Linked DNA regions of [Eubacterium] eligens ATCC 27750. The protein of the gene in region 1 interacts with the protein of each later gene in a pairwise test. Links are inferred from orthologs where the notes say so. Each region holds a gene or a part of one and is shown on either strand. Other genes may lie near its edges.

Region 1 (12,963 bases):
CGAAATGTACAAGAATATTATTAGTCATTCTGCCTGTAACAAAACCTTCTTCATGGTCATCTTTACCCTCAACCAAGACTTTCATATCCATGCCCTCATATCTTCTGATATGCTCATGTGACACTTCATTGACAGTTGCAAGCAGTCTGTTAAATCTGTCCTTAACAACATCCTCAGGCACCTGATTCTCCATTCTGGCAGCAGGCGTACCTGTTCTTTTTGAATATATAAATGTATATGCACTATCAAACTTTGCTTTCTTTACAACATCAATAGTATCCTCGAAATCTTCCTCTGTCTCTCCTGGAAACCCAACAATAATATCAGTTGTAATAGAAACATCGGGCAGTATTCTTCTTATCATCTCAACCTGCTCTAAGTAATGCTCTTTAGTATACTTTCTGTTCATCAGCTTAAGAAGCCTTGAGCTTCCTGACTGAAGTGGAAAATGTATATGATTACATATTTTCTTGGAATCTCTTATAACTTCAAGAGTCTCTTCCTCAATATCCTTAGGATGAGGTGTCATGAATCTGATTCTTTCAAGTCCCTCTATCTTATCAATCTCTCTTAGAAGCTGCGCAAATGATACAGGATTGTCAAGTGTCTTTCCATAAGAATCAACATTTTGTCCAAGAAGCATAACTTCCTTGACGCCATCCTTTACAAGCCTTTCAATCTCCATAATGATATCCTTAGGCTCACGGCTTATCTCTCTTCCTCGTACATAAGGCACGATACAGTAAGTACAGAAATTATTACAGCCGTACATAATATTAACACCTGATTTGAACGGGAACTTTCTTTCTGTAGGAAGCTCCTCAACAATATCCTTTGTCTTTTCCCAGATATCAATAACCTGGCTTCCTGATGTAATTCTGTTATATATAAGCTTTGCCATTGCATATATATTAAATGTACCAAAAACAATATCAACAAACTTATAAGAATCTCTTATCTTCTCGACCACATCAGGCTCCTGCATCATACAGCCACACATTGCAATAAGCATATGCGGATTCTTTCTTTTGACATTCTTAAGATGTCCAAGACGTCCATAAACCTTAAGATTAGCATTCTCTCTTACAGTACATGTATTATATATAACAAAATCTGACTTATCCTCATCCTCTGTCTCAAGATATCCAATCTCTTTAAGTACCCCGAGAAGCTTCTCAGAATCTCTGGCATTCATCTGGCAGCCAAATGTGTGTACACACGCATATAACGGTCTGCCTATTTCTTTTGTTTTCTTTTCCAGGAACTTCTTACATTCTCCAATATAATAAAGCTGTTCTTCAAGTGCACTGGTGTTATTATCTTCCTGCATTATCTACAATTCTCCATTCTATACTTATCCTAATACAAATCTTTTCAAGTGCTGTTCTTCAAAATCTTGTAAGCATACCGGTTTACCATAATAGTATCCCTGAATATAATCTGCACCAAGTTTCTTAACACATGAAAGTTCTTCCTTTGTTTCAACACCCTCAATACACACATGCAATCCCATCTCATGTGCCATCTTAATTATAAAACTTACCATAAGATAATTATCTTTAAGTTTATCTATATCAGTTACAAAAGACCTGTCAACTTTAACTATATCAAATGTTCTGTCACGCATATATCCATAATTTGAATATCCTGTTCCAAAATCATCAATTGCGAATCTGAATTCATTCTTTACAAATTCTTTAAATACGTTCTGAACAGCTGGTATCTGGTCCATCTCTATAGTTTCTGTTATTTCAAATACATAATGATTATTAGCTGCACTGTATCTTTCGATATTCTCTAATACATCTTTAACTATATTACTTTTGACAATCTGTACAAAAGACAGATTAATATGCATAACAAAATCCGGAATACTGGTAATCCATCTGTTACATGCCTTAGCAGCAGTATTAATTATCCATCTTCCAAGTGGAATAATAAGTGCACTGTCCTCTAGAAGCGGTATGAATGTGTTAGGACCTATAAATCCATATTTTCTGCTATTCCATCTTATAAGAGCCTCTGCTCCTGACAAACTGTCATCGTCGGTATTATATATTGGCTGAAAATATAACTCAAATCCTTCAAAACCTTCACTTATACATCTGCGTAATTCATCCTGAACACTAAGTTTTTCTATATACTCTGTATACTCAGTTTCAACAAATATTTCACATCGGTTCTTACCATTGAGTTTGGCAGCATGAAGAGCAAATTTGGCATTTTTTAACAACTCATTAAAACTGTCTTTCTCTGTATCAAATTCAGCAACCCCTGCTGATATTGTAAAAAATATGTCATACTTTCTTTTTTCAATTGCTCTGTCAATACGATTTCTTATTCTCTTATAGAGAATCTTAGCCTGATTAATATCATTTTCCATGGAATACGGCATAAATATGGCACATTCATCACCAGGCATTCTGAATATTCTAAGTGGTGTGTCAATATATTTCTTTATTGAATCAGTAAGAATATTCAACACTTCATCACCTGTTTTTGCACCATATTTTTCATTAATTTCTTTAAAATTATCTACACCAACAAGCATAAGAAAACCTGACGCATTTCTGGTTTTAGCATATTCATTATATACATTTTCAAGAACAATTTCCCTGTAAAGTCCTGTATTATTATCAAATCTGCTCTGTTTCCCAATCTCCGATATTCTTCCAATAAGGTAAATAGCTCCATGGCTTATTATATACTGTCCTCTACAATTTATTGCAACATATTCTCCATCCACAGTTTTCCATCTATACTCTAAATTATGACTGCTCTTTCTTCCATTCATTCCATCCTCTATATCATTCATCAGCATATCAATATCGTCCGGATGAACAACTTTAACCAATTCCTGCGTAGCATTGGAAAATTCCTCTGAATCAAGTGCAAACACATTAGTTATTGATTTTGAATAAACAGCTTTATCATTAGTTAAATCCAGTATATAAAGATAATCATCTGTACTCTGTCCGACAAGATGAAGAAAATACTTCATTTCTTCTAAATCAAAATCTCTTCTAATCATAAAAACACCTAATACCCATAAAACAGCTTACTGTCTTATCTGCCCCTCTCCGTATATGACATACTTAGTCGTTGTAAGCGCTTTAAGTCCCATAGGTCCTCTTGCGTGAAGCTTCTGTGTGCTTATTCCTATCTCAGCACCAAATCCGAATTCAAACCCATCAGAAAATCTTGTAGAAGCATTTACATATACACATGCAGCATCTATTTCATCAAGAAATCTGTTGGCATTATTGTAATCTTTAGTAATTATTGACTCTGAATGGCCTGTGTTATATGTATTAATATGTTCTATTGCTTCGTCAACAGAGTCAACAGTCTTAACAGATATAATATAATCAAGATATTCCATTCCCCAGTCATCATCACTTGCCGGAACAATTCTTGAATCACACTGCATTGCATATTCATCACCACGCACTTCAACATTCTTTTCTTTAAGTGCATTTACAATAAGTGGAATTGCCTGCTTTGCAACAGCCTTGTGAATAACCAATGATTCACACGCATTACATACTCCAATTCTTGAAGTCTTGGCATTATATATAACTTTGACAGCCATATCAATATCAGCATATTCATCAACATATACATGACAGTTCCCTGTACCAGTTTCAATTACAGGTACTGTACTGTTGTTGACAACATTCTTAATAAGCCCTGCCCCACCTCTTGGAATAATTACATCAATGTAATCATTCATCTTCATAAGCTGGTTAACAAGTGCTCTGTCTGTATCTTTTATAAGATTAATAACATCAGGATTAATTCCGTTGTCAGAAAGTGCATTTGCAATAACATCTGCAATAGCAATATTAGAATTAATAGAATCACTTCCGCCTCTTAAGATGCAGGCATTGCCAGACTTGAAAGTAAGTCCGAATGCATCAGCAGTAACATTAGGTCTTGACTCATATATAATTGCAACAACGCCAAGAGGTACTCTCTTCGTTCCGATAACAAGTCCGTTAGGTCTTTTCTTCATGCCTGTTACTTCGCCAACCGGATCTTCAAGACCTGTAAGAACTCTTATTCCATCTGCCATTGCATTGATTCTCTTAATATCAAGCGTAAGTCTGTCAATAAGAGCAGGCTTCATTCCGTTGGCTTTGGCATTAACAAGGTCTTTTTCATTGGCTGCAATTATACTCTCTGCATTAGCTGTAAGTGCATCAGCAACCGCTTCAAGTGCCTTATTCTTCTCATCTATTCCAAGCTTAGCAAGATATCTTGATGCCTTCTTAGCCTTAATTCCAATCTGTTCAAGTGATTCCATCAATTCTCCCTCCTTATAAACTGTGTCTGTGTAATAATATAATCCGGTTTTAAATCATGTTCCTCATAAGGAATACTCTCTAAAAGCTGGAAATCAAAAGCAAGTGCCGCTTTTATAAATGTATTATCTTCCGATAGATATCTGTCATAAAAGCCTCCGCCATAACCTATTCTGTGAAAATCATAATCAAACGCAAGTCCCGGCATAATAAAAAGTCCATCTCTGATCTTAGCTTTATCGCAGACGTCAGACGGTTCCATAATTCCCATATAACCACTTACAAGATCATTCTCATCAGATAAGCAATAAAACTCCATCTGTGTCTTTGATAAAACTTTTGGAGCATATACTTTCTTGCCATCCATAAAGCACTGCGAAAGAAGCATATATGTATCAACTTCCCTGTTATAGCTCATATACAGAAATACATTTTCCGATGTCTTATATATGTCCGATTTTTTCAATCTGTCAATTATAAGTCCACTCTGCATTTCAATATCTTCATCTGACAATTCATGTCTGCGGTTCATAATAAGCTGACGCACTTCATTCTTATCCATCTAGTTACCTTTCTCTGCCTGTTCCTCTGCCAATCTTTTCATCTTCTCATCATGTCTTGCCTTGACATCTATTAAAGAACCATCAGGATTCTTAATCTTAATAGATTCTAACTGTCCTCTTAAGTTTTCTCTGAAAGCTTTAACATAATCAGCTCTTAACTGCTTCTGTTCAGCAAGTTCTGCATCTGTCAGTCCCTCTGCTTTAGACTTATGATAAAGCTCATTAATTCTTTCTAATGTTTTCTCTGTAACCATAACTTCCTCATTCTAATTAGTAAATATTATCAAATCATCACCACTTTCAGAACAACTGTTATACTCTGCTTTAGTTGACAGCATTGGATGATGAAGTTCAGATATGCGGTATACTTCAATATATTCTGAAGGCTTCTTAATAAAGAAAAATCTATGTTTCATTCTTGTTACTACAACTATATCATTAAACATATATCTGAATTTCATATCAGAATGAAGCCTGTATTCAGTCTTCTGCGTATTAAGATTAATAAAACAGGTACTTTTTTCCTCTCTCTTAAGTATATAAGGAGTATCATTAATAATATAAGTAAAACTTAAGTCCATAGCATGTTCAACATTATTATTCAGCCTTACCTGTTTAATCTTCGTAGATGTATCATATATAACAATTTCTTCTGACTGGCTCTTAAAATTATATTTTGAATAAATAATCTTTTCTGCACTTGCCTTAATATATGGAAATGTTGTTGCTTCATCAGACTTATCCAGTTCTTCTAAAGTAATCATACTGCCATTAAACGAAATTTCTGAAACAAACTGCTTGCAGTTAAGAAGTGCTATCTTTTCGGATGATTTACTGTCACGGATTTTCATCCTGTCTGCCCCGAATTTTATAATACAATTATTGCCACCGGCTGGAATAACCTTATATATTCCCATTTCATTTACAAATGTATCACTTAAATCGTTATCGGAATCAGCATTAATATCATGCATAAATATATCAATAAGCTGATTATCTTTATCCTGTTTCTGTATAAAGAAATAATTCGAATCCATTACATAAATGTAATATGTAATTTCATCTGCAATGTCTGTATTATCTATCTCCATGGTATAAACAGCTTCACTCTCATTACTCTCAAACATAAATCTGTATACAGTAAGAGATATCCTGCTTTCTGTAACAGATTCCATTGAAGTGAAAAATATATAATTTTTTTCACGACACGCATACCTGATTTTACAGAAATTATATTTCTTTATCTGTGCTGCCACTTCTGCTTTCTCGTTAGTTGCTGCATTCAGAATAAAATATTTTTTTCCTTGAAGTCCCTGATACTGATAATTATCATCTGTTATCTGCATTAAGAGTCTGTCATTGACAGGAAAAAATATACCCTTCTCCGAATTCTTCATCAGCTTAATATCCATGTATGACCTCCTGTTGTCGTCCAAGTAATCTTCAATCGGCCTTAATCTATAAGAGACATCAGGTCAAAATCAGATGCTCTGTGGTCTAAGAACAATGTTCCAACATTTTCCCCAGCCATAACCCTGATAATATTGTCAACATCATTACCATTAGTAATAATCATATCCGCCCCCGACAGTGTTGCAATCTTTCCTGCAATAAGCTTGGTTGTCATTCCGCCAGTCCCCATATTACTGCCGGATGAATCTTTACCCATTCCCATAAGCTTCTCATCAATCTCGTATACAGTTTCAACAAATTTTGCATTAGGATTAGTGTTTGGATCATCTGTATACAGACCATCAATATCAGATAACAGAATAAGAAGGTCCGCTCCGATAATTGAAGCAACAATTGCTGAAAGTCTGTCATTATCTCCAAAAGCCTGTAGCTGTTCAATCTCGTAAGTTGATACTGTATCGTTCTCATTAACGATTGGAACTGCCCCAAGCTTTAAGATTTCATTAAATGTATTCTGTGCATTAGTCCTGTTAACATCATTAACTATTGTGTTCTTGGTAAGAAGAACCTGTGATGCAACTGCACCATATTCTGCAAATATCTTCTGGTAAACCATCATTAACTTAGCCTGTCCTATGGATGCACATGCCTGTTTTACCGGAAGTTCTGTAGGTCTGTCACAAAGTCCTATAACAGCCCTTCCCACAGCTATTGCACCAGAAGAAACTAAAACAACATCTTTTCCTGAATTCTTAATATCAATAAGAATCCTTACAAGCTTTTCAATCTTTAAAAGGTCCAATCTGCCTGTCTGCTCATGCATAAGTGAAGATGAACCTATCTTTATAACAATTCTTTTCTTGTCTTTTATAAACTCTCTATAATTCCCCATATTTTAATATCTCCAGTAAAAAAATCAAATGCTGGTCTATTTTACTATATTTTTATTAAAAAGTCCATATTATCCCATACAAGCAGATGTTACTGCCATATATTCCGCAACCTTAACACCATCAACTGCAGCAGATGTTATGCCTCCTGCATACCCTGCACCTTCACCACACGGATACAATCCACATACTGATGTACTTACAAGTTCATCGTTTCTTATTATTCTTACAGGACTTGAGGTTCTGCTCTCAACGCCAGATAGTACAGCATCTTTCCTGTCGAAATCATGTATGAATTTTGAAAATCCATGCACGCCTTCAACAACTGAATCTGCCACATAAGAAGGTAATACATTCTTAAGATTAGCAAATGTATATTCTCCTTTTATGCAAGGCTCAACCTCTCCTAATTTCGTTGTTGTTATATTTTTTTCAAAATCGCCAAATAACTGTACCGGAACTTTTCCATTTCCTTCAGCATAAGCGTTTGCTTCTAACTGTCTCTGAAATTTTATTCCATCAAGTACTTCATGTCCGAAATCATCTGGTCCGACTGTAACAATTATTGCTGAATTAGCATTGCGGGAATCACGGCCTGAGTAACTCATTCCATTAACACATGTCCTGCCGTTCTCTGATGAAGCATTAACAACATAACCTCCTGGACACATACAGAAAGAATACACACCTCGTTCTTTATCTGTATTCTTCGTCTTGTAAGTAACTTTATAATCAGCCGCCGGAAGCTCATATGCAGCATCTGCATAAGCATTATAATTAATCATTTCCTGTGGATGTTCTATTCTTACTCCAACCGCAAAAGGCTTCGGCTCCATATTTATATTCTCACTGTGAAGATATTCAAATGTATCTCTTGAACTGTGACCTATTGCAAGGCACACTTTACTGCATTTTCTTACATACTCACCATCTTTGTCAGCTATGACAACGCCACACACTTTTCCGTCTTTAATCTCAATCTTTTTAAGACAGCTTCCAAAATTAACTTCACCGCCAAGCGCGGTAATATGCTGTCTTATATTCTTAATTACATCCGCAAGCACGTCTGTTCCTATATGTGGCTTATTGGCATACAGAATATCTTCTGATGCACCGAACTTTACAAAGCTCTGCAGAACATATCTTATTCTTCCAAATGTATCTGAAATCTGTGTGTTAAGCTTTCCATCAGAAAATGTGCCTGCTCCGCCTTCACCAAACTGCACATTACATTCTGTATCAAGCTCACCCGTCTCCCAGAACTGTGCAACCTTCTTAGTTCTTGTATCAACATCCTGTCCACGCTCATATACAACAGGTCTAAGCCCCGCTTTGGCAAGCTCAAGAGCACAGAATATTCCTGCCGGTCCAAATCCGATAACTACAGGTCTTTCATCTTCATTAACATTTTCTGTCGCATTAACAGGAAACTTATAGATAACCCTTTTAGACATAACAGCATTCTTGCAACATGATTTCTTAATTATATTCTCAAGCTTTTCTTCCCTGCCGGAACGCACCACCTTATACACTTCGACACTGTATATATGCATAACCTGAGGCTTGTGTCTGCAGTCAAGTGACCTTTTTGCTATTTCATAATCAATCTGTGCATCTTTTCCAAGTCTTAATTCTTTTCTTATAATTCCTTCTAAAAATGCTGTATCTTTATCAGGAGATATCTTTATATTACTAATCTTAATACATTTCTTTTCCATTATTCTTATTCCTGTCTGTTACAATAATCAAACGCTGACTTAGCAGCAACCACGCCGCTGCTCCATGCCCACTGAAGGTTATAACCACCACATCTGCCGTCTATATCCACAAGCTCCCCTGCAAAGAATATCCCAGGGTTATCAACTGATTCAAGATTATAATTCAGTCCGGATACATCAACACCACCCTGACATACCTGTGCATAATCATTTCCCTTATATCCTGTTATATGGTAGTGGAGGGATTTCATATATCTTGCAAGTCTCTGGCATATGTCGTCATCTATATCAGAAGCTGATGAATTACCCTCGATTCCAACATCTTTACATATCATCATTACAAGCTTTTTATTAAACAACCCTGACAGGCTTTCGCTTACTGACTGATGCTTTCTTGTATTAACAGCACATTTTAGCATTGATAAAAGGTCATCTTCTTTAATATCTGCTGCCACATCAACAAGAGCTTCAACCCTCTGACCTTCTTCCATCGCCCTGACAGCAAAACGACTCACCTGAAAAACAGGGATTCCTGATATTCCATAATCAGTAAACTGAATCTCGCCAGTATCCTCAGCAACCACTCTGCCTGCAACCATAATCTTAACATTTCCAAGTGCTCTTACACCCGTTGCAAGCTTCATATTCTTCTTGTCCGATTCAAGTGCCGTAAGAGCCGGAAGTGGCTTAACAACTTTAACTCCAAGTTTCCTGACAAGCTTATAACCGCTTCCATCAGAACCAGAAGACGGTGAAGCCGCCGAACCGCATGCAAGAATCACTGTCTTAGTCTTAATTGTATTAGTCTTCGCACCCTCAAGCTGTAACACATATTCGCTGCCTGCCCTGTCAATTTTTTTAACAGATGTCTCAAAAAAAACCGGAATATCAAGTGCCTGTATCTTTCCTGTAAGCGCCAGCGCCACAGAAGCCGCCATCTCTGACCTCGGATACAGATAACCGTTACGTTCCTTCTTATATACACTTAAGCCCTCAAAAAAATGTATTGTATCATCAACATTAAACCTGTTAATAATCTCCATCGCATAATCTGCGTTATTGTTCTGATACATTTCCTTAGTCATAAATGTATTGGAGAAATTACATTTGCCATTCCCAGTCTTTAATATCTTAGTTCCAAGCTTTGCTGTGTGTTCTATAATCACAGTCTGCATATTATTCTCTTTACATTGTATGGCAGCCATCATTCCGGCTGCACCTCCGCCTATAACCACACAATCAAAACTCATAAAATCTAGTCCTCATATTCAAAATAATCAAAATCTGCCGGAATCCTGCTTCCGCAGCCACCATTATTGGCATATATTCCAACAAGCGTTCCTGTATGACGCTTTCTGTCATCAGGCACACCCTCATCGCACAGATATATGCAATTTTCAAGCACTCCTGCTGGTTCCCATTGTTCACCATCATAGCTGTAGAAAAAGCTTCTTGTCAGTTTATCAACTACAACCTTTAAGTATATGCTCTGCTCCTTTATATTGTCCACCTGTGAGATAAGCTCCTCGCCATGGTTTCTGTTAATCACAAGCTGCAATTTTCTTCCATTCTCATAACACAATGACAATCTTGCATAAGTCGCAGTACTGTAATAACAGGTAAGACCTGCCTGTTCTCCGTCCTTTTCAGGATAGAAGTCAAGCTTTGTATGTGCTGTATACGATAATTCCTGTTCTCTTCTTACAAGAGTATTCTTAGCCCTTATCTCATTAAGAGTTCCGTCCATTGTCCAGAGCCTTAAATATCCTTTTCTTTCTGTAAGAGAATAATTACCCTTAACAGGATTTCTTACAAACTCCCAGTTAAGATTAAGAGTATCATCATCAAAATCATCTCTTGTCCACTTTTCAAATGTACATTCAGGTAATTCAGGTGCTTTCTGTGTAAGGCTTGGTCCTTTCCTGTCATTAATCACGAACCAGCCATCTGAAAGCCATGTTACAGGGTCAAGTGCTGTCTCTCTTCCTATTGTTGTATAATTGCCCTGATTAGGTCTTCCACACAGATAATAGCACCACCAGCTTCCGTCCTGTGTCTCAATTATATTGCCATGTCCTGTTCTCTGAATCGGTGCATCTGGATTAAACTGTCTCAATACAGGATTGTATGGTGATTCCTCATATGGTCCATACAGATTCTTTGAACGAGCAACATTGATTCCATGTCCATAGCCTGTACCGCCTTCCGCAAGCATTGCATAATAATACTCACCCTTCTTAAAAATGTGTGGTCCTTCCGGACATCTCTCTCCAGTTCCTGACCATACACACACACTTTCACCTGTAACCTTAGTGCAGTCATCACTGAGTGGTAAAAGATTGATTCCCGGACTTATAAGAAGATACTTCTTACCGTCATCATCAACAAATAAAGATGGGTCAATATTGTCAACCTCAAGCCAGGCTGGCTTTGAATATGGTCCTTGTGGCTTATCTGATGTTACAACAAGCTGGCGTCTTAATACATTATTATCTCTTTTGCCATCTCCGTTAAGCCTTAAAGTTGCCATTATAATGAATTTACCATCAACATAATTAATATCCGGTGCCCATATGCCATGTGAGTCTTTAATATCTCTTAAATCAAGTTCTTCTGAATCTGTAATTGCATGTCCAATTACATGCCAGTGAATCATATCCTTGGAATGGCTGATTGCAATTGCAGGGAAATACTGAAATGTTGAATTAGCCATATAATAGTCATCTCCAACTCTTACTACCGAAGGATCTGGAAAGAATCCTCTCTGTACCGGATTGTTATACATATCACTCATATCGTAAACTCCTTTTCTTTAATATATTTTCTGAATTTTGCAGGTGTCATGTTGTATTTCTCAGTAAATATCCTGTAAAAATATCCTTTGTTTCTATATCCGACTTTCTTTATAATCTCATCAACATCCATTGAATCTTCTTTTAAGAGAATGGCCGATTTGTTCAATCTGCAATCCTGCAGATATTCCGTGAAAGTCATACCTGTCTGTGCCTTTAAAAACCTGTTGAAATAATCCTCCTGATAACCGAATCTTTCAACAAGCATATCTATTGTAACATCTTTCATATTATCTTCAATAAAATCTGTAATTTCCTGATGCAAAAGCCAGTTAATTTTCTTTCTTATGTATCTTGACTGTGCATACTCATATACTGTTCCTAGCCGCCACAGAATCCTAAGCATAAGCCCCTGACATATATATGCAGACGCCATATCCGCCACACCACACTCGCTTATCATAGCAGTAAGCATATCCTTAAGCTCATTATCATAATCATCTTTATAGCCAAAATGTATATATCCGCTGTTCTTTAACACTTTAACAAGCTCTTTAATATAATCCACCGCCTGTTTATCCGCCATAGCATTACTTATAACTGCATTAATAATCTCATCTGACACTTCGAGTCTTATTACAAATGTGTCATCTTCCTCAAAGCTTTCCTTATGTACACACCCCGAATCAATAAAGCATACATCGCCTTTCTTTATATGCACCTTATCCCCACATACATGCTCAGTAAGGCTTCCATCAGACACATATAAAAGCTCCGCATATCCATGTTTATACATGTCAGTTTCACTACCTGCCACATACCTGTTCACATGAAACAAAAAGCTGGTTCCTTTATCAACTACATTCCCCATATCTGACACCTCCAACTTGTATAGAAACATTCTATCACAAAAAGTCGTTGTAGGAAACTTTTATTTCAAAAAGTCGTTGCAGGTAACTTTTGGCGTATTATCACTCTCTTTCGATAAAACATTTGTAATATAAACCCTTAAATGCTATAATAATTATGTTAGTTATGCCTAACTTACATAGAAAGGAGCTTTTATGTCAGAATTTATAATATTAGCAATTCCTTTTATCGGAACATCTCTTGGCTCTGCCATGGTGTTCTTCTTAAAAAAACGGATTGCCCCAAAGTTTGAAAAAATGCTTTTAGGATTCGCGGCAGGAGTTATGATTGCCGCATCAGTATGGTCTTTGCTGATACCATCTATAGATATGTCAAAAGGAAGCAGTGCTCCGGAATGGCTGGCTGCACTGGTT
Region 2 (12,842 bases), 940 kb from region 1 along the record:
ATGGTATGACGGCTATATGTTTGGCAGAACCGGAATATATAATCCGTGGTCGGTTATTAATTACTTCAATAACAAATGTGTTCCCAAAGCCTTCTGGTCAAGAACAAGTGGCAATGAGATAATCGGCGAGCTGTTTAATAGTGCTGATACCACATTTGCAGACAACTTATTAAGATTGCTGCAGGGCAGTACTGTTCAGGCAATTGTTGACACAGATATCATATATCCTGAGATTAATGGAGACATTGATACAATATACAGCTTCCTTCTGGTTGCCGGATATCTGCGTGTGTCAGAGCATATTGGCTCTCTGTACGACAATCCGATATGCGCGCTGTCGATACCTAATTATGAGATAAAGAGCGTGTTCCAGAAGGAGATTATTGACAGATATAACGGCATATTTACAGGTGCGCTGCTAAGAAACTTTGCGGAATCAATCCGTACGGGAAATGCACATTTATTAACAGAAACCTTGCAGCAGTATCTTTTGCAGTCTGCAAGCGTGTTTGATACGGCACATGAGGATTTCTATCATGGGGTGGTATTTGGAATGCTTGCGGTATTGTCAGACAATTATTATATCTCGTCTAACAGGGAGTCAGGTGAGGGACGATTTGACATAGAGCTGCAACCGAAGAGCCGTGGCGGACACGGATATATCATAGAATTCAAAGCATGTAAGGAAGCTGAGCTTGAGAAGATGGCTGGCAGTGCAGTCAGACAGATTCAGCAGAAAAGTTACACAGCCAATCTTGAAAAGCATGGCGTGTCTGGGATTGGTATGTTCGGAGTTGCATTCAGCGGTAAGAAAGTGAGTGTGGCGTATGAGGAGCATGATGTGAAGAAGCGCAAGTCACGCGAATAGAAGAATTGCAGAAAAAAGGACGGTAAGAAGTTAATTCTTATCGTCCTTTTTGTCACGGATTATTTATCCTTAATTGTATTATACAGATTAACAATTTCGCCATCTTTTTTGGAATTGATGAACACAGTCTGGTCAGCAGTTTTTATCATAAGCACAGGAGACACATCTTTAAAAATGTAGAGACTGCATTTTCCATAAGTATTGCCCTTAAATTTTCCGACAAGATAACTTTCTGTGGCACCGCCGTTATATCTGAAAAAATGGTCATCAGGCAGTGAATCCATCAGAGTAATTTCGGTAATGTTGTCAATGTTAATTCTGCTTGTATAACCGCATGAAGACACATTTACAGTGCTTTCAGTAGTCCTGATGTCGATAGTAACATGAATGTATGGAATTAATACAATAGTTGTCCATATTAGTAATCCAAGAATAACAGCCGTTATGCTTCCGGTGAATATCTTAGCACCTGTGCGGGCGTAGTTAAGCGAGTAGTTGGTCGAACACAGCCTGTCGGGTACGAAAAGGTGCGGGTCATTAGGATTGTAGTAAAATCCAGTCTTCCAGTAGTCATCATCATCAACAAATACCGGCTGTGTGTCAGCCTTAAGCATTTCGTTCTTTCTGTTGCGTGCAAGAATAAGAATGACAGTGAGCGTGCAGCCGCTTAACAACTGCAGAATAATGTACATCCAGAAACTTAAGTCACCAACAGTATCCTGAATAATACACATTAACACAAATGTTATCCATGCCACGAAGTTAAGAAGTGACATTACAAGCATTGCTGAAGCAATGTATTTCTTCATAGTCAGATTAACAATGTTGTTAATGTCCGAATTAAGGCTGTATGCCTGATTCTGTCGTCTGTTCATATAAATATGGAACACAAACCCGAATACTGAAACTATGACAGTACATATTGCAAATACAATAATCATTGAAAAATATGCTCTGTCTGTCCATGAATAGAATGGAATCAAAGCCAGCAGTTCTGCGGCAATTATGATGATGTGGTATCTGAAACTGACTGGAGTTGCATCTGCGTTTGCACAAGCACGAGTATCTATAAAGACCTTCTGTTTCTGGGATTCCACAAACCAGCCATTCTGTATCTTTAACAGATACATTTTCCGATGCGCTGAAAGCTGGATATACATAATTCCGAAAACGAACACGAGAATCCAGATTGTATACATAATAACGAAAATGATTATGTTCACAAAATTAAGAAAGCATATGGCTATTGAGAGTACTGCATTGATATTCTGAAAATATTTCATGCTTTTCTTAAAGCGTGTCATAAGTCGGGTGACATCGTCATCGTTAACATGGTCGCCTGGAATGTGGACTCCGATAAGCATTCCGTTGTTGTATCGGTAGTTGGATTCATATGCAAATCTCATGATCAGGACTGTGAACATGTTGCATACGAAGAATAGCATAAACATTGCGATTTTCATAAGGAAACCTCCTTGTATAGTGGGACTGTGTGTGTTAATGCATGTGTGAATACAGGCATATTACATTGTGCAGGGATTCATCTTGGAATAAATGTTTTCGCACATTTTTAAGAATTCTTCTTTATCCATTCCTGTAATGCTTGCTTCTGCGGATAGCAGTTCAAGCTCTGATTCAAGCTTTTCCCTGAATTCAATATCCATATTAATATTCTCGGCGACAAATGCACCAAGCCTTCTGTCGGTTTTAATAAAACCTTCAGCTTTAAGAATCTGGTAGGTTTTATTGACGGTCATTGTATTAACGCCTGCGTCAGAAGCAAGCTGTCTGACGGTCGGCAGTTTCTCACCAGCCTTGAGTTCTCCCTTGCCGATTCCTTTAACAATCTGATTTCTTAACTGTACATATATGGGCGTGTCGCTCGCAAAATCAAGTTCTATAACCATATCGGGCTCCTTTCTTCTTGCTAAAAATGTGTTGCTATTAGTGTATTTGTTGTGTCTGTATTACGGATTATAATACAAGCATAACAGAAAGTCAAGAAAGGAAGCCAAAGCATTGTGGATTGGACGTTAGAGAGGAGGGAAGGCACGAGGAAGTCCAAAAGGGAAGCCAAGGCGCGGCGGATTGGACGTTAGAGAGGAGGGAAGGCATTAGAAAGTCCAAAAGAGAAGCCAAAGTGTGGTGGATTGGACGTTGGAGTGGAGAGAAGGCGGTAGAAAGTCCAAAAGAGAAGCAAAGGCGCGGCGGATTGGACGTTAAAGTGGAGAGAGGGCAGTAGGAAGTCCAAAAAGACAGAAACCTCAAAATTCATATTGACATACAAACATAGTAGGTATATAATTTACAACATAGTAACATATAAACTTAGTAGGAATTAAGAAGGAGGAATTGATTATGAAACATTTATCTAAGACATCAGGTACACAGGAAAGCTGTTGCTGCTGTTGTATGTTTTCAGAAGAAAGAATGACTTTGATTCTTCCTTTGGAAATAACCGGTTATTGCAGTTAACTGTAACGCCGTGGAAGATGATAAGCCACTCTTGAATTATTACAGACCATCTAATAAAGCAATCCTTGAAAAATATGCCACAGAATCGAAAGGTAACACAATCACAGAGCTTTCAGCAGATGGAAAGTGGATAGTAACCAATGTAGAACTTACGGACATAGCACATTTTGGAGGTTGGAATGAAGCTACAAAGAAGCACTTCAAGGATGGCGGAGTGTTCGACAAGATATATGAGAAGAAGTGATTAAGGGAAGGGGAAACGACAGAATGAAAGAGAAGAAAAGAAAGAAAAAAAGAGTAATACCAGGCTTTGGTCTTTCATTTGGAATAACAATTGCAATGTTAGGATTAATTGTTGTTATCCCTTTATGTACCCTTGTGATATTCTCGGCAAAGCTGTCGTTTACGGAATTCATAACGACAGTTACAAGGCCGAGGGTGCTTTCAAGCTACAGAGTAAGTCTTGAGACTGCGTTAATCGCGGCACTTATAGACGCAGTTATGGGAACAATTCTTGCATGGGTTCTTGTAAGATATAACTTTCCGGGTAAGCAGATTATGAATGGAATAATTGAACTTCCATTTGCACTGCCGACAGCTGTTGCGGGTATAGCACTTACACATCTGACAACAACTAATGGCTGGCTTGGAGCATTTTTTGGCAAATTTGGAATCCGGATTGCATATACAAGGCTGGGAATTATATTCGCACTTATATTCGTTGGAATACCATTCGTAGTGAGGGCGGTCCAGCCGGTGCTGGAAAAGGTGGATATCCAGTACGAGGAGGCAGCCAACATGCTTGGTGCAACCCACAGACAGACAGTATTCAGGGTAATACTTCCAGAGATACTTCCAGCACTTATCGGTGGATTCACAATGTCATTCGCAAGAGGACTTGGCGAATACGGCAGTGTCGTATTCATAGCAGGAAATACACCGTATGAGACAGAGATAGCACCGCTTATGATTATGTCAAAATTACAGGAATATGACTACGCAAGTGCAACATCAATAGCGCTAGTAATGCTTTTTATCGCATTTATTATTCTCTTTATAAATGCAGTGTTACAGAGCAGGACATCGAAGATTGTAAGTGGAATTTCATAGAAAGGGGTTAGCGTATGAACATCAGAAAAGATTCAGGTCCGTTAAAATGGATTCTAATAGGTATAAGTGTGTTGTTTTTATTTGTGATGCTTATTCTGCCCCTCAGCTATGTAATGTATACAGCATTTTCTAAGGGCATAAAGGTGTTTCTGGCAGCTGTTACCGACAAATACGCACTTCATTCGATTAAGCTGACAATAGAGGTTTCGCTTATTGCGGTTGTGTGTAACACATTTTTCGGAATATTTGCTTCATGGCTTATTACGAAATTCCAGTTTAAGGGCAAGAAGATTATATCTACTTTAATAGATTTACCACTCACAGTTTCACCGATTATAGCAGGTCTTATATATGTGCTTACATTCGGTAGACAGAGTTTTATATATCCATATCTTAAGGCTATGGGAGTAAGAATTATATTCGCAGTTCCGGGTATCGTGCTTGCGACTATATTTGTAACGTTTCCATTCATATCAAGGGAGCTGATACCGGTTCTTACCTCGCAGGGAACTGACGAGGAGGAGGCTGCAGCGCTTATGGGTGCAAATGGCTGGACTATATTCTGGAAGGTTACATTCCCACATATCAAATGGCCGCTTCTCTACGGTATTGTACTGTGTACAGCGAGAGCAATGGGCGAGTTTGGCGCGGTATCCGTTCTTTCAGGACATTTGCGCGGAAGAACTAACACGATGCCGTTGTATATTGAACTTCTGTATCAGGGATATGATTTTACGGGAGCATTTGCAGTGTCAGCAATTCTTGTGCTGATGGCGGTTATTATACTTGTGCTTCGAAGTGTACTTGAATACAAGGGGCAGCAGGCAGCTAAGGCAGAGAAAGAGCGGCAGGAAGGATAGAAACGCACTACAACAGAAAGGCGGAACAGATTATGGCAGAATTACAGCAGGACACAGAAAAATATGTAGAGCTTCGTAATATCAATAAGACATATGGCACATTTAAAGCTTCGAATAATATTAATCTTGGAATAGGGAAGGGCAAGCTTATTGCACTGCTTGGACCTAGCGGAAGTGGCAAAACTACAATCTTAAGAATGATAGCAGGTCTTGAGACTGCGGATTCAGGTGATATTATTATTGATGGCAAGGTTGTTAATGATGTGCCGGCAAGTAAGCGTGGAATAGGTTTTGTTTTCCAGAACTACGCACTTTTCAGATATATGACAGTGTATGATAACATTGCATTTGGATTAAAAGTTAATAAATGGAAAAAATCGGACATTAAGAAACGTGTTGATGAGCTTATTGAACTTGTCGGACTTTCGGGCATGGCGAAAAGATACCCTAGCCAGTTATCAGGTGGACAGAGACAGAGAGTAGCATTTGCAAGGGCATTAGCACCTAATCCGGAGCTTCTGCTTCTTGATGAACCATTTGCAGCAATTGATGCGAAGGTAAGACAGGAATTAAGAAGCTGGCTTCGTGACATGATTACAAAGGTTGGAATCACAAGTATATTTGTAACACATGACCAGGATGAGGCAATTGAGGTTGCTGATGAAATTATTGTCACTAACAAGGGACATATAGAGCAGATTGGAACGCCAAGACAGATATACAGAGAGCCTGAGACAGCATTTATGGCGGAATTCATGGGACATCCGGTACATGTTGACCGGATTAATAAGATTAAAGGTTTTAACCAGCTTGATGATTCTGTTAAGGCGGTATTAAGACCGGAGAATGTCAACATCACAAGGCTTGATGAGAAAGTTGATTCAGCCGCTTCTGTTGAGAAGGGCGTGGTTGTAGGTAAGCTTTTCATGGGAAAGGAAGTCGAGATAACTGTCAATGTCAACGGCATAGAGGTTGTCGGGACAAGAAATGTAGAGGAAGCTCCGATAAAGAAGGGTGAGGAAGTAAATGTATTTATTCACAGGGCATTTACTTACGGCGCAGATGGAATTGTCAACATTGTTGAAAATGCAAATAAGTTCGAAGACTGGATGGTTATCTAGAATATACAAAATGGAGAAAAGCTGATTAATATGCTTTTCTCCATTTTATGATTTTAGTTATTATTTTTTTTGAGTCCGTATCATTTGCTCTACATATTCCATAATGTAGTAGTTATCCTCTGGCATCTGGCAGCCTACTATGTAGATGCCGTCATTATCAGAACATCTTATAATCTGACCCTCTAATACAGAATGTGTAGGCAAATCAAAATTATCAATTGAAACAGTAATGATTTTGCCTTTGTTATTAGAGAAAAATCTGTCTTTTGAGAGAAATGCAAAACCATTGGCACTCAGATTATCAAGTTTTCCTTCAAATGTTTCGTCTGTACCCTTTACTGTAATTGTACAGTGATTATTCATATCAATTCTAGGATATTTACGACGGTTAAGAATCTGCGGTCTTGTTGTGATTGTAACAATGCCCGTTGTTGCAGATGCTTTTTTATCAGCTGCAATCTTAGCGTTTTCCCAATGGTATATTACATTTTCAACTGTTACTAACATGTCACATTCAATTGCTGAATTAACTGCAGGCAGTGCCTTCTCAAGTTCAAGAGTTATGCTGTTGTCATTATGTGTCTTAATGGTTCCGTGATATTCAACATTTTCACCATGAGTACCTTTAAGGATTGCGGATGCCTTCATGCCTGTCTTAATATCTTCAATACCCATGAAACCGCCAACACCAAGTTCACACATAAGAGCCTGTATTGTATTTTCCATGGTATTGATATTAGTAGCACTTTCGTCATATTTACTTACAATACGGCTGCTGATATCTCTTGAATTAGTTATGCACTCTGTCATGGTATCAACTATATCTGATACCTGGGACATGTTGCTTACAAGCTGCTTGTTAGCAGATTCAACATCTTTAATGGCTGTATCAATAATATGTATATGGTCTTCAATCTGAGTAGAATCAGATGTGATAAGACTGATACTTTCACTTGTCTGTTTAATCTTGTCAAGAGTAACCTGTATAAGTGATAAAGTCTCTCCAATAGAAGAAAGCATTTTATCGGAGATTACAGCAAGACGGTCTAATGCACTCTGTATTTCACTGGAAGAGGTCTTAGTTTCTGTGCTTAATGCACGAATCTGTTCAGCTACAACAGCAAAGCCTTTACCTGCATCCCCGGCTCTTGCAGCTTCAATAGAAGCATTGAGGGCAAGAAGATTGGTCTGGCTGGATATATTGTCGATAGCACTTGTCTGGTCTTTAACGGTCTTGAATTCTGATTCAAAATCATGCAGGATATGCTCAACCTCTGAAGAAAGCTCAGACATTGTAGTTGCTGTTGTAATAAGGTTTTCAAGGTCGCTTGAGCTTGTGTATGCATGCTCCTGTGACTCAGAAGTAAGGCTTACCATATCGTCAATAAGCTGAGCAACATGTTCTACCTGTGAGCTTATGTCAGTTGTCATATCAGTGGAAGAAGCAGTATGGCTTCTTAAATCTTCATTATTGCTTGAAAGTTCGTTCATGCCAAGCATGATAACATCAGAACCATGCTTATTCTCTGAAGCCAGTTCGCGTACAACAGTAATTCCACTCATAATAGAATTACTTGAAGTCTTAACTTTCTCAACAGTTGAAACAACTCTGTCAAGATCAGCTTTAATACTTCCATTCAAAGCACCATCGGATTCATTAAGGTGTCTGATAGACATAACATAGCAGATGTAGCATAGAAGAAGACATGCAACCTGTAACTGGTAATTCTTCATATCTGCATCAGACCTGCATCCGAGAACAACATATCTGTACACATCACTGACAATAACAGAGAGTACATTAGCAATACCGCAGTTAATCATGAATTTCTTGTTCTTATATAGAACGAGAAGACTCATAACCGGGAGAATGTATGTGAATGAAATCGGAGAATCAGTTGTGCATATTACAAATGTATAGAAAATACCATAACCAATAACAAGACATAATCTGTACGCATCAGTTGCTTTTCCCTTGATTCTGAAAAATAATTCTCCAATAAAGAAAGGTATCCAGCAAAGTGCAACAAATATTATGTAGCTGCTTTTTGGATAGATTCCATTAGCTGCATCAGTACCATAATTGGCGGTCAAAAGGAGTGAGAAAACAAGCCATATCCGACGGGCTTTAATATTAGCCTTGGCTTTAAAAACATTAGCATCGTAGTTCATAGAATAATCTCCTATAAAATATAAAATTGTTAAGTTAGTGAAGTATTTTATCACGAAAATAAACTATCTCTATTTTATAGCAAATATTTACTATTTTCAACAAGAATATCTTAAATATGGGGGGGAAAAATATAGGGAGAATGTGATACCGATAGGTAGTCGCATTTTGAAGCATCTTATAGGTAGAAAATAGATATGACTACAATGTTAGAATAAGAATTAACCTATCAAAGCATAATAATATTCAGGTAAATAATCAAAAGGGTGGATTTGCTTAATAATATTAAAGCAATCTGGCTATATATAAACAGAAACAGCGTGAAAGATATTAATTTTATTAAGAAATTTAAGAATTCTTAAGAAATATTTAATTTTCTTATTGACAAATTATCAACAAAGGAATATTTTAATGTACAAATCAACAGTCAAATGCGAAGAACAGGAAATGACTTCTTCATATCACCGCTCACAGAAAGCCGTCAGTTGATGAGAGATGGCAGCAAGGAATGATTAAGCCCTCACCTGCGAGCAGTTCTGGTGAAAGACAGGCAGATGTCTAGTAGTTGGAACCGGTACCCATCGTTAAAAGGGCATGCCATAAGAGAAGAATATACCAAGTGGCAGTAGAGTGGTCGGAGTATCCGGCAAGCAAAGTGGTAACGCGGAAGTAGAAATAATATACCTTCGTCTTTGCACATAATCCAGTAATGGATTAGTGCATCGACGAAGGTTTTTTTGTGCGAGTAGCGATGAGGATGGAACAACGGGAATTTGATGTATGCTTGCATACAATCAGATTCATGTTGGAACATCCGAGGAGCACCGCGACAATGTCAGAACGCAGTTCTGACATATGAGCTACGAGCTATGTAAGCGATGAGAATCATAGCACCGCTTCCACTGCGTTTGACTGGTGAAATATATTTTTATAGGAGAGTGACATTATGAACACATTAGTAATCGTGCTTATCGCGGCAGTTGTACTTTTTGGTGCATACATGGTTTATGGCCGTTGGTTAGCAAAGAAATGGGGTATCGACCCTAAGGCAGAGACACCAGCCGTTAAATATAACGACGGTAAGGATTTCGTTCCAACTAATGGCTGGACAGTTTTCAGTCATCAGTTCTCATCAATCGCAGGAGCAGGTCCTGTAACAGGTGCTATTCAGGCAGCAGCATTTGGATGGTTACCAGTTTTACTCTGGATCCTCATCGGTGGTGTATTCTTCGGAGCAGTTACAGACTTTGGTGCACTTTATGCTTCAGTTAAGAATGAAGGTAAGTCAATGGGTATGATCATTGAGAAGTACATCGGTAAGTTTGGTCGTAAGATTTTCTTACTTTTCTGCTGGTTATTCACACTTATCGTTATCGCAGCATTTGCAGATATGGTTGCAGGTACATTTAATGCTTACACAGTAAATGCTGATGGTGCTACTGTTTTATCAGCAGCAGCTAAGACAAATGGTTCAGCTGGTATGGTATCTATCATGTTTATGGTATTTGCCGTAGTATTCGGTCTTATCCAGAAGAAGTTAAATCTTTCAGGCTGGAAAGAAGCAGTACTTGGTATTGTGTTTATTATCGCAGCATTTGCTGTTGGTATGTTCTTCCCACTTGAGTTCAACAAAGATGTATGGAGTTATATCACATTTGTATATATCTTCTTCGCTGCAGTTATGCCAATGTGGTTAATGAAGCAGCCTCGTGACTATATGACAACATTCATGTTCATCTGCATGATCGTAGGTGCAGCAGTTGGTCTTGTAGTTGCACATCCTTCAATGAATCTTCCTGTATATACAGGATTCAATAATGCAAAGCTTGGAACAATGTTCCCAATTCTTTTCGTAACTGTTGCCTGCGGTGCCGTTTCTGGTTTCCACAGCCTTGTATCTTCTGGTACATCTTCTAAGACAGTTGAGAACGAGAAGGATATGCTTAAGGTTGGTTACGGCGCAATGGTACTTGAGAGTTTACTTGCAGTACTTGCCCTTTGTGTTGCTGGTGCAGCTGCCACTAACGGAGCGCTTCCAGCTAAGACACCATTCGCAATCTTCAGTAGTGGTGTAGCAGGATTCTTTGAAATGTTTGGTGTTCCAGTACATTTTGCAACAGTATTCATGACAATGTGTGTATCTGCTCTTGCTCTTACATCACTTGATGCAGTTGCCCGTATCGGTCGTATGAGTTTCCAGGAACTCTTCAGCGTAGATGATATGGAACATGCAGAAGGATGGAGAAAGTTATTGTGCAATACATACTTCTCAACAATCGTAACATTAGTATGTGGATTCATCCTTACTAAGATTGGATATGCAAATATCTGGCCATTATTTGGTTCAGCTAACCAGTTATTAAGCGCTCTTGTAATTCTTACACTCTGCGTATTCTTAAAGGTTACAGGACGAAGCAACAAAATGCTTTTCCCTCCTCTTATCATCATGCTTTGTGTAACATTTACAGCACTTGTACAGAGAACAATTGCAATGGTTAAGGCTATCAAGTTAGCAGCTTCTGTTACAATTCCTGCTGGACAGACATCTTGGGGAAGCGTATTCATCGCTAACGGACTTCAGCTTATAATTGCTATACTCCTTATTGTACTTGGTGTAATCATCGTAGTTAACTCAGTAAAGAGCTATGCAAAGAGCGAGAAGAACTCTGAGAAGACAGTAGCTTAATTGGTAAATATAATAAGCTATACATAATAAAATATACCGGGGCAGTTATTCTGCTCCGGTATGTTTTGATTTATCGGAAGGTGTTCCGATTTCTTCTATTATATTGTCATCTATCTGGATATCTGTGAGTGTGTATTGTTCAGGTGCTTCTTTTATGTTGCGGAAAACATTACAGGTGCAGGTACTCTTTCTTATTATAATGTGTTCTGTGGAAGACGGGGAAATATCAGTTTTTCCCTTAAGGTTGAAAAACTGTGTCCACGGATTAATGTTGATGAAATTAAATATCTTTCCCTGAACATATTCTATAGTGATGTATTCATAATGCTGTGGCGTGTCGGGACGCATTTTCAGCCAGAGCAGATTGTAACCTGAGTCGACCTTGATGTGACGCATTATTATATTCTTATTGTGTATGGATTCTGAGCCACATGTAAGGCATCCATGGCAGAATTCAAATGTGCAGTCCTCAATAATTATGCGCTCATTAGCGCCATTGTTCTTGTCACTGTCAGCAAATGGCCCTTTGCCGCCTTTTAAAGCAACTGCGTCATCATTTACATTAATTGTGCAGCCTTTAATAAGAATATCAGTGCAGGCATCAATGTCTATTGCGTCAGTGCTAGGCGCTTTGACAGGAGCAGACGGGCTTGTAATGCGGCAGTTAAGGTAACGTATATGAGAACATTTGTAAAGGTGATTAGTCCAGAACTGCGAATTACAAATGTGCAATCCGGCAACAGTAACATTGGTGCAACCAGCCATATAGATAAGCCTTGCCCGCTGTTCGTCTTTGTTGGTGCAGTTGGAATTCCATGTTCTTCGCTGCCAGAAGGCTTTCCAGCTTCGTAAGCCATTACCGTCTATCGTTCCATTACCGCACAATGTAAAGCCATCAATTCCAGAAGCGTTGATAAGTGCAGCAAAATACTGACAGGTTTCACCTTCTATTCTTGTTTCACAGACCGGATAATCGCTGATGTCGTCACTTCCCATAAGTGTTGCACCACCTTCAATATATAGATTAACTCCCTGTCTGAAAAATAAAGCTCCAGTTATGTATGTACCATGCGGAATAACGATTACACCGCCACCAGCATTGTATACAAGGTCTATCAGCTTCTGGAAATTATCTGTGTATATTCTGCCGTCATCATGTATACCATAATCTGTAATAATATATTGCTTTCCCAGTTTGGTAAGTTCTGGAATGCTGGTATTGTGAAACCAGCCATCAACAGGAGTTCCGTCTGGGAAAATGTCTGAATGTATAGTGTCCATATATATAACTCCGTTTTTATTTGTTAGAAAAACAGTATTCCTTTTAAGCTTCCTGCATCAGAATACTCACAAGATTCTTGTATCTTTTGGTTTTCTCGATTATGTCGTCCTGCATGACACCATAATATATGAATACATCACGCAAAATTCTGTTAAATTCCTTAATTGAGGACTTCTTTCCGGTCACGCCGCCTGTAATATAACCAGTGGTAGTTTCTATTTCAATATCCATATGTGCGTCATTATCCTCACGCACATACAGAAACAGGTT

What was found.
Region 2: the proteins of EUBELI_RS04760 (region 1) and EUBELI_RS09055 interact in binary tests that used the Escherichia coli proteins (3 or more experiments, as listed by UniProt). The link is inferred for [Eubacterium] eligens ATCC 27750 from one-to-one orthologs.

What each region holds. Positions count from the first base shown.
Region 1 is NC_012778.1:993,386-1,006,348, reverse strand. What follows is about bases 2,183-5,178. They hold EUBELI_RS04760 (glutamate-5-semialdehyde dehydrogenase), read right to left. Parts: upstream 4,307-5,178; coding sequence 3,059-4,306; downstream 2,183-3,058. Other genes in these bases: EUBELI_RS04745 (hypothetical protein), read right to left, coding at 5,134-5,178; EUBELI_RS04750 (DUF896 domain-containing protein), read right to left, coding at 4,867-5,121; EUBELI_RS04755 (5-formyltetrahydrofolate cyclo-ligase), read right to left, coding at 4,306-4,866; EUBELI_RS04765 (bifunctional diguanylate cyclase/phosphodiesterase), read right to left, coding at 2,183-3,031. In the rest of the region: tRNA (N6-isopentenyl adenosine(37)-C2)-methylthiotransferase MiaB, read right to left, coding at 1-1,330; more of EUBELI_RS04765, read right to left, coding at 1,355-2,182; more of EUBELI_RS04745, read right to left, coding at 5,179-6,279; proB (glutamate 5-kinase), read right to left, coding at 6,321-7,172; EUBELI_RS04735 (NAD(P)/FAD-dependent oxidoreductase), read right to left, coding at 7,242-8,888; EUBELI_RS04730 (aminoacetone oxidase family FAD-binding enzyme), read right to left, coding at 8,894-10,138; EUBELI_RS04725 (glycoside hydrolase family 43 protein), read right to left, coding at 10,144-11,682; EUBELI_RS04720 (AraC family transcriptional regulator), read right to left, coding at 11,679-12,551; EUBELI_RS04715 (ZIP family metal transporter), read left to right, coding at 12,745-12,963. UniProt on the Escherichia coli protein: Catalyzes the NADPH-dependent reduction of L-glutamate 5-phosphate into L-glutamate 5-semialdehyde and phosphate. The product spontaneously undergoes cyclization to form 1-pyrroline-5-carboxylate.
Region 2 is NC_012778.1:1,940,516-1,953,357, reverse strand. Bases 4,515-7,389 are described here. They hold EUBELI_RS09055 (ABC transporter ATP-binding protein), read left to right. Parts: upstream 4,515-5,345; coding sequence 5,346-6,434; downstream 6,435-7,389. Other genes in these bases: EUBELI_RS09050 (methyl-accepting chemotaxis protein), read right to left, coding at 6,495-7,389; cysW (sulfate ABC transporter permease subunit CysW), read left to right, coding at 4,515-5,313. In the rest of the region: EUBELI_RS09090 (AAA family ATPase), read left to right, coding at 1-868; EUBELI_RS09085 (PH domain-containing protein), read right to left, coding at 928-2,331; EUBELI_RS09080 (GntR family transcriptional regulator), read right to left, coding at 2,392-2,775; EUBELI_RS09070 (hypothetical protein), read left to right, coding at 3,354-3,587; sulfate ABC transporter permease subunit CysT, read left to right, coding at 3,611-4,453; more of cysW, read left to right, coding at 4,468-4,514; more of EUBELI_RS09050, read right to left, coding at 7,390-8,606; EUBELI_RS09045 (carbon starvation CstA family protein), read left to right, coding at 9,551-11,290; EUBELI_RS09040 (glycoside hydrolase family 28 protein), read right to left, coding at 11,336-12,571; EUBELI_RS09035 (hypothetical protein), read right to left, coding at 12,615-12,842. UniProt on the Escherichia coli protein: Part of the ABC transporter complex CysAWTP involved in sulfate/thiosulfate import. Responsible for energy coupling to the transport system.